DNA from 2 places in the Clostridium aromativorans genome. Region 1 is predicted to be linked to the other one. Evidence: riboswitches for the same ligand, from Rfam matches in the RefSeq annotation. Region 1 holds a riboswitch; the other holds the start of a gene.
The links. A riboswitch is a leader RNA that binds a small molecule or an ion and turns the genes downstream of it on or off. The one in region 1 is predicted to bind S-adenosylmethionine.
Positions count from the first base shown of each region.

Region 2: it holds a riboswitch for S-adenosylmethionine, as region 1 does, so the genes downstream of both, LN736_RS00510 (YbaK/EbsC family protein) here and LN736_RS10030 (DUF2325 domain-containing protein) in region 1, are expected to answer to the same signal.

Region 1 covers NZ_JAJJPB010000011.1:65,852-72,540, forward strand. Annotated here, with positions in the region: gene LN736_RS10010 (ABC transporter substrate-binding protein) at 1-647, shown strand, start outside; gene LN736_RS10015 (ABC transporter ATP-binding protein) at 644-1,471, shown strand; gene LN736_RS10020 (ABC transporter ATP-binding protein) at 1,431-2,399, shown strand; gene LN736_RS10025 (succinylglutamate desuccinylase/aspartoacylase family protein) at 2,432-2,974, shown strand; gene LN736_RS10030 (DUF2325 domain-containing protein) at 3,004-3,294, opposite strand; SAM riboswitch class I at 3,391-3,517, opposite strand; gene LN736_RS10035 (MerR family transcriptional regulator) at 3,749-4,912, shown strand; gene LN736_RS10040 (alpha/beta-type small acid-soluble spore protein) at 4,976-5,155, shown strand; gene LN736_RS10045 (helix-turn-helix domain-containing protein) at 5,252-5,482, opposite strand; gene LN736_RS10050 (aspartyl-phosphate phosphatase Spo0E family protein) at 5,639-5,776, shown strand; gene LN736_RS18975 (hypothetical protein) at 5,805-5,933, shown strand; gene LN736_RS10055 (S8 family serine peptidase) at 6,027-6,689, shown strand, end outside.
Region 2 covers NZ_JAJJPB010000001.1:105,872-112,560, reverse strand. Annotated here, with positions in the region: gene LN736_RS00520 (YitT family protein) at 1-118, opposite strand, end outside; gene greA (transcription elongation factor GreA) at 544-1,008, shown strand; SAM riboswitch class I at 1,112-1,213, shown strand; gene LN736_RS00510 (YbaK/EbsC family protein) at 1,365-1,826, shown strand; gene LN736_RS00505 (flavin reductase family protein) at 1,857-2,438, opposite strand; gene LN736_RS00500 (DEAD/DEAH box helicase) at 2,593-4,173, opposite strand; gene LN736_RS00495 (M16 family metallopeptidase) at 4,326-5,558, shown strand; gene recX (recombination regulator RecX) at 5,654-6,505, shown strand; gene LN736_RS00485 (transglutaminase-like domain-containing protein) at 6,621-6,689, shown strand, end outside.

The DNA of each region.
Region 1 (6,689 bases):
TTTTAAAAGGCACTGCTGAAGCTGCAGTTGGACCTTTCCCTAAATCCCTGCCCTTTGGAGAAAAAAAACTTACGGCATATAAATATGACAAGGAAGGGGCAGCCAAACTTTTAAATGATGCAGGATATACGGATACTGACGGAGACGGCATAAGAGAAAAAAACGGGAAAAAGCTGGAATTGAACCTGGCATTTTACACAAGCCGTTCCGAGCTTCCGGTAATTGCACAGGCAATGCAGTCTGAGCTTAAGGAAATCGGCATAGCTGTTAAACTGCAGTCCTATGAATCAGTGGCCAATGTGCTTAAAAGCGGCAGCTTCGATCTCTGTTTGTATAGTGTGAATACTGCAACATCGGGAGATCCTCAGTCTTTTCTGGAATTGTATTTCAAGACCGGAGGAAGTGAAAATTATGGTAAATACAGTGATCCTGAAGTTGATTCTCTTATTGACAAGCTAAAAAATGAAAAAGATACTCAAAAAAGAAATTCTATTGCCATAGATGTACAGAAAAAATTGCTGGAGGATAATTCCGATATATTTTTAGTTACGCCAATGCTCAATCTGGTAAGTAAAAGTGACGTGAGCGGGCTGACAATGTATCCTGTTGATTATTATCTGCTTAACAGCAGTGTGGATATAAAATGATAGCTAAAAGTGTACTGGATATAAAAAATATATCTATAAAATACGGAGAACAGGCACCTGCAGTTGAAAATGTAAGCATGACAGTTAAAAATAAAGAAATAGTTGGAATTGTAGGCGAAAGCGGAAGCGGAAAATCCACGATTATAAGGGCCGTACTTGGACTTTTGCCTGCAGGAGCAGCTGTTTCCTCGGGAAATATAATTTTTGAAAATGAAGATATTCTCAATTATTCTGAAAAAAAATGGAGAGAAATACGGGGAAACAGGATGGCAGTGATATTTCAGGATTCAGGCGGATTTTTGACTCCTGTAAAAAAAGTAGGGAATCAATTTGTAGAAACTATAAGGAGTCATTTTCATATTTCAAAAAAAGAGGCTTTTGATAAAGCTGGTTTCATGATAAAAAAAATGGACATGGCAGATGCAGCTGCTGTAATGAATTCATATCCCTTTCAGCTGAGCGGCGGTATGAAACAGAGGGTTGCCATAGCCATGGCCATGGTTATGAAACCTGAACTTCTTCTGGCAGATGAACCTACCAGCGCTTTGGATGTAACTGTTCAGGCCCAGGTTGTGAAGCAGATGGTTGAACTCAGAAAGAATTTTAATACAAGCATAGTGCTGGTTACCCATAACCTGGGAGTGGCAGCCTATATGTGCGATAAAATAGGAGTAATGCAGGAAGGAAGGCTGGTGGAGTGGGGAACTAAGGATCAGGTGATAAATAATCCCAGGAACAAGTATACTATGGAATTATTATCGGCGGTACCTGAATTGGAGGGATGTGATTTTGGAGGAAAAGAAGCAGCCTATACTGGAGATTGAAAATCTTACAAAACAATTTCAAATGGAGGATAAAAGAAGACTGACTGCAGTGAATGATGTGAGCCTGAAGCTGTATGAAGGGGAGTGCCTGGGTCTGGTTGGAGAAAGCGGCTGCGGTAAAAGCACCCTGGCAGATATGATAGTTCATCTTGAAGAACCTACTTCCGGAAAAATTATTTTCAGAAATCAGGATATTACCAATTTAAGAGGAGAAAAATTGAGGCAGAACAGGAGGAAAATTCAGATGATATTTCAAGATATCTCTGAAACCTTCAATCCCCGGATGAAGGTCCGGGAAACTATAGCTGAGCCTCTTTTGAATTTTAAACTCATAGATAAGCACAGTGCCCGTAAAAAAGCGGCAGAGCTTCTTGAAGCAGTTGGCATGAGTGAAAATTTTGCAGATAGATATCCCCATCAGCTGAGCGGAGGACAGCGGCAGAGAGTGGCAATAGCAAGGGCGGTATCCTTAAAACCTGAAATTATAGTATGTGATGAAGTCACTTCAGCCCTGGATGTTTCCGTACAAAAGCAGGTTCTTTCTCTCCTCGAGGATCTGCAGAGGAAAGAAAAATTGTCCTATATTTTTATCTGTCATGATCTGGCAGTGGTAAAAAATATAAGTCATAGGGTTGTGGTTATGTATCTTGGAAAAATTGTTGAAATTATTGACAGCTGTAAACTCATTTCAAGTGCATGCCATCCTTATACAAAAGCCCTGCTGTCATCCGTGCTGTCTGTTAAAAAAGCTGATAACAGCAGAATAGAAATAATTAAAGATGAGCCGCCAAGTCCTTATTGTCTACCTCCAGGATGCAGTTTCAGCTCCAGGTGTGAAAGATGCAGTGATGTATGTTTGAAAGAAAAGCCTGAATTAAAAGTAATAGGAAAAAGTCATTTAGTGGCTTGTCACTTATTTGATAAATAATGTATAGGCTGCGTACATATTATGAAGAGTTAATGCCTTATGTATATTATGTGGGAGCAGCTGCAGCGGAAGTTGTTGAAAAATCAAAGGCCATGGCAGAAGTGGTGGATGTTCCCTGTTTGGTACGTTCTCCACATGGCAGCGGGGGTTCCTATAATTATGCAGGCTCCTGTGGTATTCCGAGTATTTTGATTGAGAGAGGATGTACAGGTGTCTGGTCAAAAGAAGAAGTGGAATTGGGAAAAGAAGATGTTAGAAATGTGCTGCGTTATCTTAAAATTCTGGAGGGAAAGATCTCTGGGAAAATCTATAAACCTGTAGATGTAGAAAATGTAATTTACAAAAATGCATCACACACGGGATGCTGGTATCCGACAAAAAGGGCAGGAGATACCTTGAAAAAAGGAGAAATATTAGGCTGGATTAAGGATTATTTTGGAAATGTACTGGAAATATGTGTTGCTGAAGCAGATGGAATTCTGCTCTATCAGGTTGTCAGTTTGTCTATTATCAGGGGTGGCCCCATGGTGGCTTACGGAGAGAATGTAGATTGTGGCCAGATAGATAAATGGTGAAAGAAACAAATATTTCGGAATAGTTATTGCTATGATGTCTTTTTCATGTAAGTATTTATGTTCTTGTTTATGCTGGACCAGGAATGTTTGCAGAACATTACTGTGATATTATTTCGTTTTGATTGTTGTTTTACTATTTCAGCCATATTATGCCCTATGTAGTCTATAAGAACCACAACTATATCCGTATTTGATGGAATTTTTATTTTTCTGTCTCCTTTTTTTCTCCCCGTAACATGTACTATTTTATTAAATCCGTTTTCCCTCAATTTGTTTTTTATTTTTTCAATTCTGTCTCCGCCTACCACTAAAATCCCCATCAGACATACCTCCAATTTTTATTTTGTAATATAAAAAAGCTATTTTCCTTTTATAAGAAAAATAGCTTTTGATAGCAGGTTATAGAATTAGTATTTTTCTTATCTTTCAAAGTGACTTAAAACAGTTTAATTCACTTTGCAGGAATTGACACCGATACATCTAAAAATTGATGCCGGTTGTCGGGTTTCAAAGGGCCAGTCCCTCCACCGCTCTTGATAAGAGAACCTTATTAAGTTATATGAGCTTTATTATACTACAATATGATTGATAATGCAAATAAATATTGAAAATAAGTCAGAACCTTTTAAAATTGAATTTTTTCAAAAAGTATTGACTCTGACTCCGCGTCATAGTGCAATATATATGTAGAGATTATTTATATCAACAAAGATTACAGCCGGCAGAGTATTAGACAATAGTGATAGTTCTAAAATCAGATTTTGAGGTGTGGAAATGAGAACAGTAAAACAGGTTTCAGATTTGACGGGAATAAGTGTGCGCGCACTGCATTACTATGATGAGATAGGATTGTTAAAACCAAGTAAAATTACAGAGGCAGGTTACAGGCTTTATGATGACAGGGCTCTTGAAGCTTTACAGCAGATCTTATTTTTTAAGGAGCTTGAATTACCTTTAAAGGAAGTAAAAAAAATCATGACAGAACCAAGCTTTGATAAAATGGAGGCACTAAAAAATCAGAAAAAACTGCTTGTTTTGAAACGCAATAGATTAAACGAATTAATTGGACTTATAAATAAAACGTTGAAGGGAGAAAGCACGATGAGTTTTAAGGAATTTGATATGACCGAATATTATAATGTGTTAGAAGAATTTAAAACAGAAAATAAGACTAAAGTAATTAGGCAGTGGGGAAGCATAGATAAATTTGATGAATTTATTGAAAAAGTTAAAACTAAGGAAAGTGAAATTGCTAAAGACGCTATAAAGCAGTATGGAAGTATAAAAAAATTCACTGAAGCTTTAAAGAAAAATTTAAATAGTGATGCTTTAACTAAAGCAGAACAGATTGATGAGTTTAAGAAAGATTGTCTTTATGACGGGAATCCTAAATTAAAAGAACTATATAAAAAACTTGTATCTGATTTAAGTAAAGATCCTTCTTCGTGGGAAATTCAACGGATTGCTGAAGAAATAACTAATACAGTTAAAAAGGATTATGAAGTTTTTAAAGCTGATATGGGAGATTATTACTGGCACAGTATGGTGCAAATTTATTTGGTATTTCCTAAATGGATAGAAGAAGTTGATAAGAAATATGGAAGCGGTGCGTCTAAATTTATAGGAAAAGCTTTGAAAATTTATTCTGAAAATAATTTGCCTAAAATAGATACATTATATAAAAAGCTTGTATCTGATTTAAGTAGAGATCCTTTTTCAAGAGAGATTCAACAAATTGTTTTTGAAATAGCAAATGAAACCAGGCAAATAAATGAAGCTTTGAAAGTAGATGAAGGAGAAAATTATTTTGGGTATATGGCAGATTTTTATTTATCAAGTCCTGAATTTATAAAAGCAACAGATAAAAGATATGGAAGCGGTGCATCAAAATTTATAGGAAAAGCCCTAAAATTTTATTCTAAAAACAAGTTGAACTAGGGTAAATTTCTATTATATATTTCATTGAAATGTACAAACTATTGTAGAGGAGATGATAATTTTATGTCCAGAAGAAATAAGATATTGGTTCCCGAAGCTAGAATTGGCATGGAGAGATTAAAAATAGAAGCGGCCAGGGAGCTTGCTGAAAAGAACAGAGATCCTAACGCAGTAAATAATTTTTCAGTAGGTGGTCAGATGGTTAAAAAAATGGTTGAAAAATATGAAAAAAAATTAAAGTAATATCAAAAACCCCGTCCGAAAAGGATGGGATTTTTTAACTCCATTCAATTTATTTATAAATGTGAATTAAGTTAGCCGGAAAACAATTTTAGCTTTTTAGCTGTCTTCCATTGCTTTCTCAATATTTAAAATAAAATCGCTGGCCTTTATATCTAAACTTTTGCAGATTTTAAAAATGATATTTAAAGTAGGATTTCGTTTCTGACACTCTATCATGCTTATATAAGTCCTATCAATATTACATTTATGAGCAAGATCTTCCTGCGATAATCCACATTTTATTCTGCGGTTTTTTAAAGTTACAGCAAGTGCATTTTCTAATGTCACATAAACCACCTCTTGAATTTAATTTTAAAAAAAATGTTGCAAATTATCAGCATACTATAGTCTACAATAGAGGATTTTTATGCTATAATTTAAAAGTGTTTTGAATTATAAACTTTAATTTGTTATTTATAAGAAAGGCGGTTTGAAATTTACGTGATGGATGATAAGGTAAACGATTTAAGAGAGAGATTACATAAATTGATTGAGGAAAGGGCGGATTATAGGGAAATATTAAAGGCAAGCCAAAAATTAGATAAATACATAAATCAAATCATAAAAAGTACAAGCAGTTAATTATATAAAAAGCAGAGATCTGCCTTTTTTGAGGTATAGGCAGACATTAAATGTACTGGATTCAGCGGCAGGAAGCGGACTTATTAAAAATAATGTTAAAATAGTGAAAGGTCTCATCTCAAAAGGATGGGGCTATATTTCAAATATCAAATTTTAATTAAATCTTAATCAGTTCAATAAGTGTTTCTTTAGAAATTAATATTAGAATTTATATATAATAAAAATTAAAAAAATAGGGAGATATTTCTACATGAAGAAAAAGTATAAAATTCTAATCATAGTGTTTATATTGTTTATTATAAGTATGATATCTTTAAATGTGCTGATAAAACCCAATAATGCATTAAATAAAGGTACTGCTGGAATTGCTGTAAAAGTGACACCGGCAGATTGGAAGGTTGGAAAATTAAATAAGCTGCCACAGTTGAGCTCAAATTTTAAAAACAGTAAAGGAATGGACTTGCGTTCAAAGGATTTATCGGAAGCTGATATTGATGGAAGGGAAAAAGAACTTTTAAATTCAAGCTTTGATAGTAATACAAAATGGCCAAAAAATATTACATCAGTTTTTTCACCTGAAAAAATTATGTCATTAGGGAAAAATCCAGGACTTGGCATAAGAACTCTCCATAGTTTAGGAGTGAATGGGAAAAATGTTGGTATTGCAATAATAGATCAGCGTCTTCTTGTAAATCATGCTGAATATAAAGATAATGTCAAATCTTATGAAGAGCTCCACTGCGGACGTGAAACTTCAATGCATGGAGCTGCAGTAGCTTCAATAGCTGTTGGTAAAAAAACGGGTATCGCTCCAAAATCTGATTTATATTATATAGGACAAGATCCTGTGGATATATGCCAAAAATCAAAAGTCAATTTTAATTACATTGCTCATGCCATAAACAGAATAATA
Region 2 (6,689 bases), on a different contig from region 1:
TGGCAATACCGCTTGTGCCACCGGCGGCAATGTGATTTGGAGCTAAAAAGAAATAGGTACCGAAAGCTACAAGAAATGTTCCAATCAACATGAAAAAAATATCTTTTATATTTTTCATAATAAATAACCTCCCTCCTTGTATACACTTGACTGTAAATTTATTCATTAAAAAAAGCATATAAAAATCTAAGTAAATACTCTCTCAGATTCATATGCTCTCATACATACAAAAATTGCAAATATAATTGTGTGTATGTCTTTTAAATGCCTTACTAAATATATTATATAATGGTAAATATTATTGTGTCAACATGTTTTCAATATTGATACTGATAGGTATAATTATGTTGATTTTAAGAATCATCTATAAAAGGCTGGCCTGAATTTTACTAGACTGTCTGGAACTTGGGTTGTATTATTTAATTAGTAATATTATAATAAAATAGTAAGGCAAATGAGCACGTAAAAAAACAGCGAATCCATGAAAAATAGCTGGTTTTTTGATTACATTATGGAAAATTTAGAATAGTAGGTGAATTATTTATGCAAGATGTAATTTTGACAGAATCAGGCAAAAAAAAACTTGAACAGGAATTGGAATATTTAAAGACGGTTAAAAGGGTGGAAATAAAAGCTGCCTTGAAATCTGCTCGTGCACAGGGGGATCTTAGCGAAAATGCCGATTACAGTGCAGCTAAAGATGATCAATCTATGACTGAAACTAGAATACAGGAACTGGAAAGTCAACTTAAAAATGCTGTAATAATAGAGAGTTCACAGGATGAAGATGTGTTCGATATAAATAAAACGGCAGAAGTAAAATTTTGTGATATAGATGAAGTTGAACAGGTTACTCTTGTAAGTTCAGTAGAATCAGATGTGAAAAAGATGAAAATAAGTATAGAATCACCTCTGGGTAAAGCCTTATTTAGGATGAAAGTGGGGGAAAGGGCGACGGTTGCATCTCCAGATGGAAATTATGATGTGGAAATAGAAAAGATTTTATAAATATTTCGCTGGATATTTTATCTAGCGAAATATTTTTTTACAAAAACATGAGTTGACAAACAAATGATAGTCTGGTATCCTGTATTTAAAATTAATATTAAAATTCTTATCGCGAGAGACTGAGGGACTGGCCCCATGATGTCCGGCAACCTAAAATTATATTTTAAGGTGCTAATTCCAGCAGGTGATACCTGGAAGATAAGATATATGAGTATGTAAATCTCCTTATAGCTTATCTATAAGGAGATTTTTTATCTGAAGGCTATCTTTTCTTGATTCACAGTTTACAATGTATAATCATGGATGTCATTTCTTGAACTTAAGAATTATTTGATAAAAAATTGGAGGAATTGAAGATGAGTGTAGAAAGTGTAGTTAATTATTTTTTAGATAGGGGAATGGAAAATCCAGTATTCAAACTTCCTGATAGTGGTGCTACTGTTCAGCAGGCTGCAGAAACCATACATACGGAGCCAAAATATATAGCAAAGACGTTGGCATTTAAAGTTAAAGATGATGATATATTAATAGTTATGAGAGGGGATTTAAGAGTTAGTAATAAAAAATACAAAAAGTTTTTTAAAACTAAGGCTAAAATGCTGAGTCATGATGAGGTGCTGGAAGATACAGGTCATCCTGTGGGAGGACTGTGTCCTTTTGGATTGAAAAACCCTATTAAAGTATATTTGGATAAATCTATAAGGGATTTTGAATATGTATACCCTGCTGCTGGATCTAAAGAGTTTGCCCTTAAAATAAAACCAGAGGTAATTGGCAATTTGGTAAATGGACAGTGGATAGATGTTTGTGAGAGCTAGTTAATACTGTAAATGATCAAATAAAAGCCCTTATCTTGGGGCTTTATTTCTTCTCTTGATTGAATATCCAAAGTGGCCAAGAGGTTTTGAATTTAGGCTGTAGTATTCTCCATGGCTGTAACAGATAAGGTTCGCTTTTTCGAAATGTATTTTATTGTTTAAATCAAGCAGATTTTTATCCACTTTTACGTTTGAAATTTCCAGCAAAAATAGATCGTGAGTTCCAAGAGGTGTAATTGACAGCAATTTGCACTCCAGGGCTACTGGAGATCTTTCAAGAGATGGAGTGGAGATGGATATGCCTTTGTTAAGTTTAAGATTAAAATGTTTGATTTTATCTTCCTTTTTTCCAGAAACAACTCCACAATAATCTACAATTGTAGTCATATCTTTTGTAGGAAGATTTATAGAACATTGTCCACTTTCTTTAATGTATTTATGAGAAAGCCTTTCAGGTCTTATTCCCATGGCGACAATGGGTTTTTTAGTACATACAGTGCTTACCCATCCCACTGTAAAAATATTTAATTTATTGGATATGCTTTTGGAAACCACAAGGACCACTGGAGTTGGGTTTAACATTGCACTGCCTTTAAAATTTAATTTATTCATATGGGTTCCTCCAACTTATTTTATACATTTTGAGTTAAAATTCTATTTTTGATGTTGTTGTTGTCAATATTGGATAAAAGTCCTAAAAGAAACCATAGGGATATATTTCATGATATTTACAGGGTTTCACATGGCTCTTATAGGACAAATTAATTTAACGATGGGATTTTTTATTTTTTGCCAGTTCTACAGAAACTCTTCTGCCTTGAAGCTTTTTACCATTGGATTTTTTAAGTATGATGTTTCCAACTCTTTCGGGAACGCTTATAAAGGTAAATTTGTTTAGTATGTCTATATCTCCTATTTCATAGGCCTCCACTGAAGAGGTTTCAGCTATGAATTTCAACAGCTTTCTTGGAGTTATATTATCCATTCTTCCTATGGAAAAAAATAATCTCATATTTTCCTCTTCTATGTTTATGGAATTCTCCTTATAATTAAAACTCAATTCCTTTTCGAAAATTATCTTCATAAGGGCAGCAGCCACATCCACCAAATTGTATTCTTCATCCAATTCCATTGCTACTGGAACAAAATTTTTATAATTGTTTTCCGATATAACATCTCTTATCTTTTTTTCTATATTTTTATATTTAGCTTCAAATATATCATCTACTGTAGGAATTTCTTTTCTCTTTATTTTGCTTTTAGTGAATTTTTCTATCTGCTTTAACAGCATATATTCTTTGGGAGTTACCAGAGAATAGGCAATTCCCTCTTTATTGGCTCTTCCAGTCCTTCCTATTCTGTGTACGTAGGATTCGGTGTCCTGGGGAAGATCATAATTTATTACATGGGATACATTTTCAACATCTATTCCCCTGGCAGCTACGTCAGTGGCAACTAAAAAGTCCAGGGAGGAATCTTTGAATTTTCTAAGTGTGTTCAACCTCTGATTTTGCCCCATGTCTCCGTGCATACCTTCTACATTGTATCCTCTTGACTGGAGGCCTTCTACTAATTCATCTACGCCGCGTTTAGTTCTGCAAAATATGATAGCACTGGAGGGTTCATCTACATCTAAAATTCTACATAGAGATTCGAACCTATCTTTGTTTTTTATTTCATAGTAATACTGTTTTGTTTTTTCAACAGTTAACGTGTTTTTAGCTATTTCTATATATTTTGTATCGCTTTTCATGTATTTTGAGGCTAATTTTCTTATCTGATTTGGCATGGTAGCGGAAAAGAGCAGTGTCTGTCTATTTGAATTGCAGGCTTTGATTATATCTTCTATATCATCTATAAAACCCATATCCAGCATTTCATCTGCCTCATCTATTATCAGAAATTGTATACTGCTTAAATCCAGGGTATTTCTATGTAGGTGGTCTAATATTCTCCCAGGTGTGCCTACTACTACATCTATGCCTCTTTTCAAGGCTTTAATTTGCCTCTCTATGGGCTGACCGCCGTATATTGGAAGCAGTGATATTTTTCTAAATTTGGCAATTCTGGATAGTTCGTCATTTACTTGAATGGCAAGCTCTCGAGTAGGCGTGATTATTATAGATGAAATGTTTTTACTATTGCAATCAATTTTACTCAGCATTGGTGCTCCAAAGGCCAAGGTTTTTCCCGTACCTGTTTGTGCCTGACCTATTACATCTTTTCCCTCTAATATTATGGGAATTGATTCCGCTTGAATTTGAGAAGGCTCTTCAAATCCCATATTATCTATGGCCTGGAGGACTTTAGAATGTAAGCCTAAATTATTAAAATCAATATTTTTCATTAAAATTCCTCTTTCTTTTTTATATTACAAAACAAAACTTATCATATCATAGTATATACATATTATCAAATTTTAATTTGATTTAAATACTTTTTATTTATAATGATATAAACTATAATAGAATATACTGATGAATTAAAGGAGAATTTCATATGTTTGATGCTAAAGAAAGTGTTCTGCCTAATGGTATAAAACTTATCACTATAAAGAAGGATACACAAATAATGGCTTTACATGCTGGCATTAAAATTGGCGCCATATATGAAAACATTGATGAAAAAGGTATATCCCATTTTATTGAGCACATGCTTTTTAAGGGCACGAAATCTAGAAATAATGAAAGATTGAATGTGAATTTAGAAACCTTAGGTGGAGAATACAATGCTTATACGGATAATGGTTCTACAGTGTATAGCATTACAGCATTGTGGATAGAATTAGAAAAGTCTTTAGATATTATTTCTGATATGCTTATGAATTCAATATTTCCCGCAGATGAAATTGAAAAAGAGAGAGATGTAATACTTTCTGAAATAAGAACCAACAAAGACGATATTGAAGAATATAGTTTTAGAAAAACAAATGAATTGGCATTCAAAAAAGGGCCTCTGAGATATGATATAACAGGAAATGAAGATAGTGTAAGTAAATTTCAAAGAGATGATCTGATTGAATTTTACAATAGATATTATGTACCCAATAATTGCTTTATATCAGTGGTTTCTTTCTATGAACATGAGAAAATCTATAATTTGGTTCTAAAATATTTTGGAGTATGGAAATATAAGGAGTTTAGTAGAAATAAAATAATAGTTGAAAAAAATTTTCCATGCAAAAAAGTTTCTTATAAAAGGGATATAGAACAGAACACTATAATATATCTTTTTTCTTTTTACGGATTGAGTGAAAAAGATGAATTAGCTCTTAGAATATTAAATCACAAATTTGGAGAGAGCAGCAATTCTATTTTGTTTAGAAAGCTAAGGGAAGAAGAAGGACTTGCCTATGATATATATAGTGATTTAGATTTATCGGACTATATAAAAACTTTGTATATATATACCTCTGTAAGAGAAGAAAACATAAGAGATGCCGTTAGTGTCATTGAAGATTGCATAAACAAGATGAAGAATGAGAAGGTAAATTTTAATGATAATACGATGACTCTGATGAAAAAGGTATTAAAAACAGCAGTGGTATTTACTCTAGAGGATCCTATGGACTTAGGAAATTATGTACTGCATCAAGCTATGAGGGGAGACAGCATATACAGATTTATCTATGATATAGAAAAAATTGAAGATATAGGGAAAGAAGATATATATGAAGTAGCCAGGGCTGTTTTTAGGGAACCTACTATTCATATACTCAAGAGAAGGTCTTAGAAGAAATTATTTTAGACAAACTTCAGAGCTGATTTTTGATCTTATCCGAAAGCCTTCATTAATTGCGCATTGAACTAGTATTTAGGGAGGAAATTATGGATAAACATGTAATAACTAAAATTGAAGTTCAAAGAAGGAATAGAGAAAAAGCCAATGTATATGTAGATGGAGAGTTTGCTTTTTCCTGTGATTTAGAACTCATATATACATTTAATATATTTAAAGGAAAAATTGTAGATATAGAATATTTAAAAAGTGTAGCAGCTGAAAATAATTATATGAGATGCAAGAATTCTGCACTTAAAGTATTGGAAAAAACCTATAAGACGGAAAAACAAATGGAAGATAAATTGCTTGAAAAGCAATATGACGAGGAAACTGTTGCAAAAGTCATGGATTTTTTGAAAAAATATGGATTTATAGATGATAATAAATTTGTAGAACTGTATATAAAGGAGAAGATTAATTTCCAGGGTAGAAATAAAATTAAGTATTCCTTAATGAAAAAAGGAATAGAGGAAAATCTTCTGAATGAAAAATTGAATTCAATAGATAATTGTTTTGAGGAGAAGACTGCTTTAAATATAGCACAAAAAAAATATGATGCTATTTCAAAAAATGAAAATAGTACAAAAATAATATATAAAAAATTAGGAGATTATTTGACAAGAAAAGGGTATGACTATAGCATAGTTAAAGACGTACTTCGAAAGATATTAAACAAATGTGATGATTTCAATAGAAAGGATGAAAGAATCCATTTAAGTGAAAATGATATAGATAAGTTGTACAATATCGCTCAGAAGAGATACCAGATAGCAATAAAATCAGAAGAGGACAGGAATAAAATATATAGAAAAATAGGGACATATTTGCTGCGAAGGGGATACTTATGGGAAGATATAAAAAAGGTTTTAGGAAAGATTATGGAGGATTTCTCTATTTAATTTAGAATATATTACCTTTTGACTGTACTGAAAAAATAATTTAGAATTTACTATATATAATTAAAATTTATTATTTGGATTTGAAACTTTTTGCCGTTTAGAGGTGATTATGATTATGAAAGTGAATCCTATAACATTGATGATAGGATTGATATTTTTATATCCCCTTGTAAAGGGGTTTTTG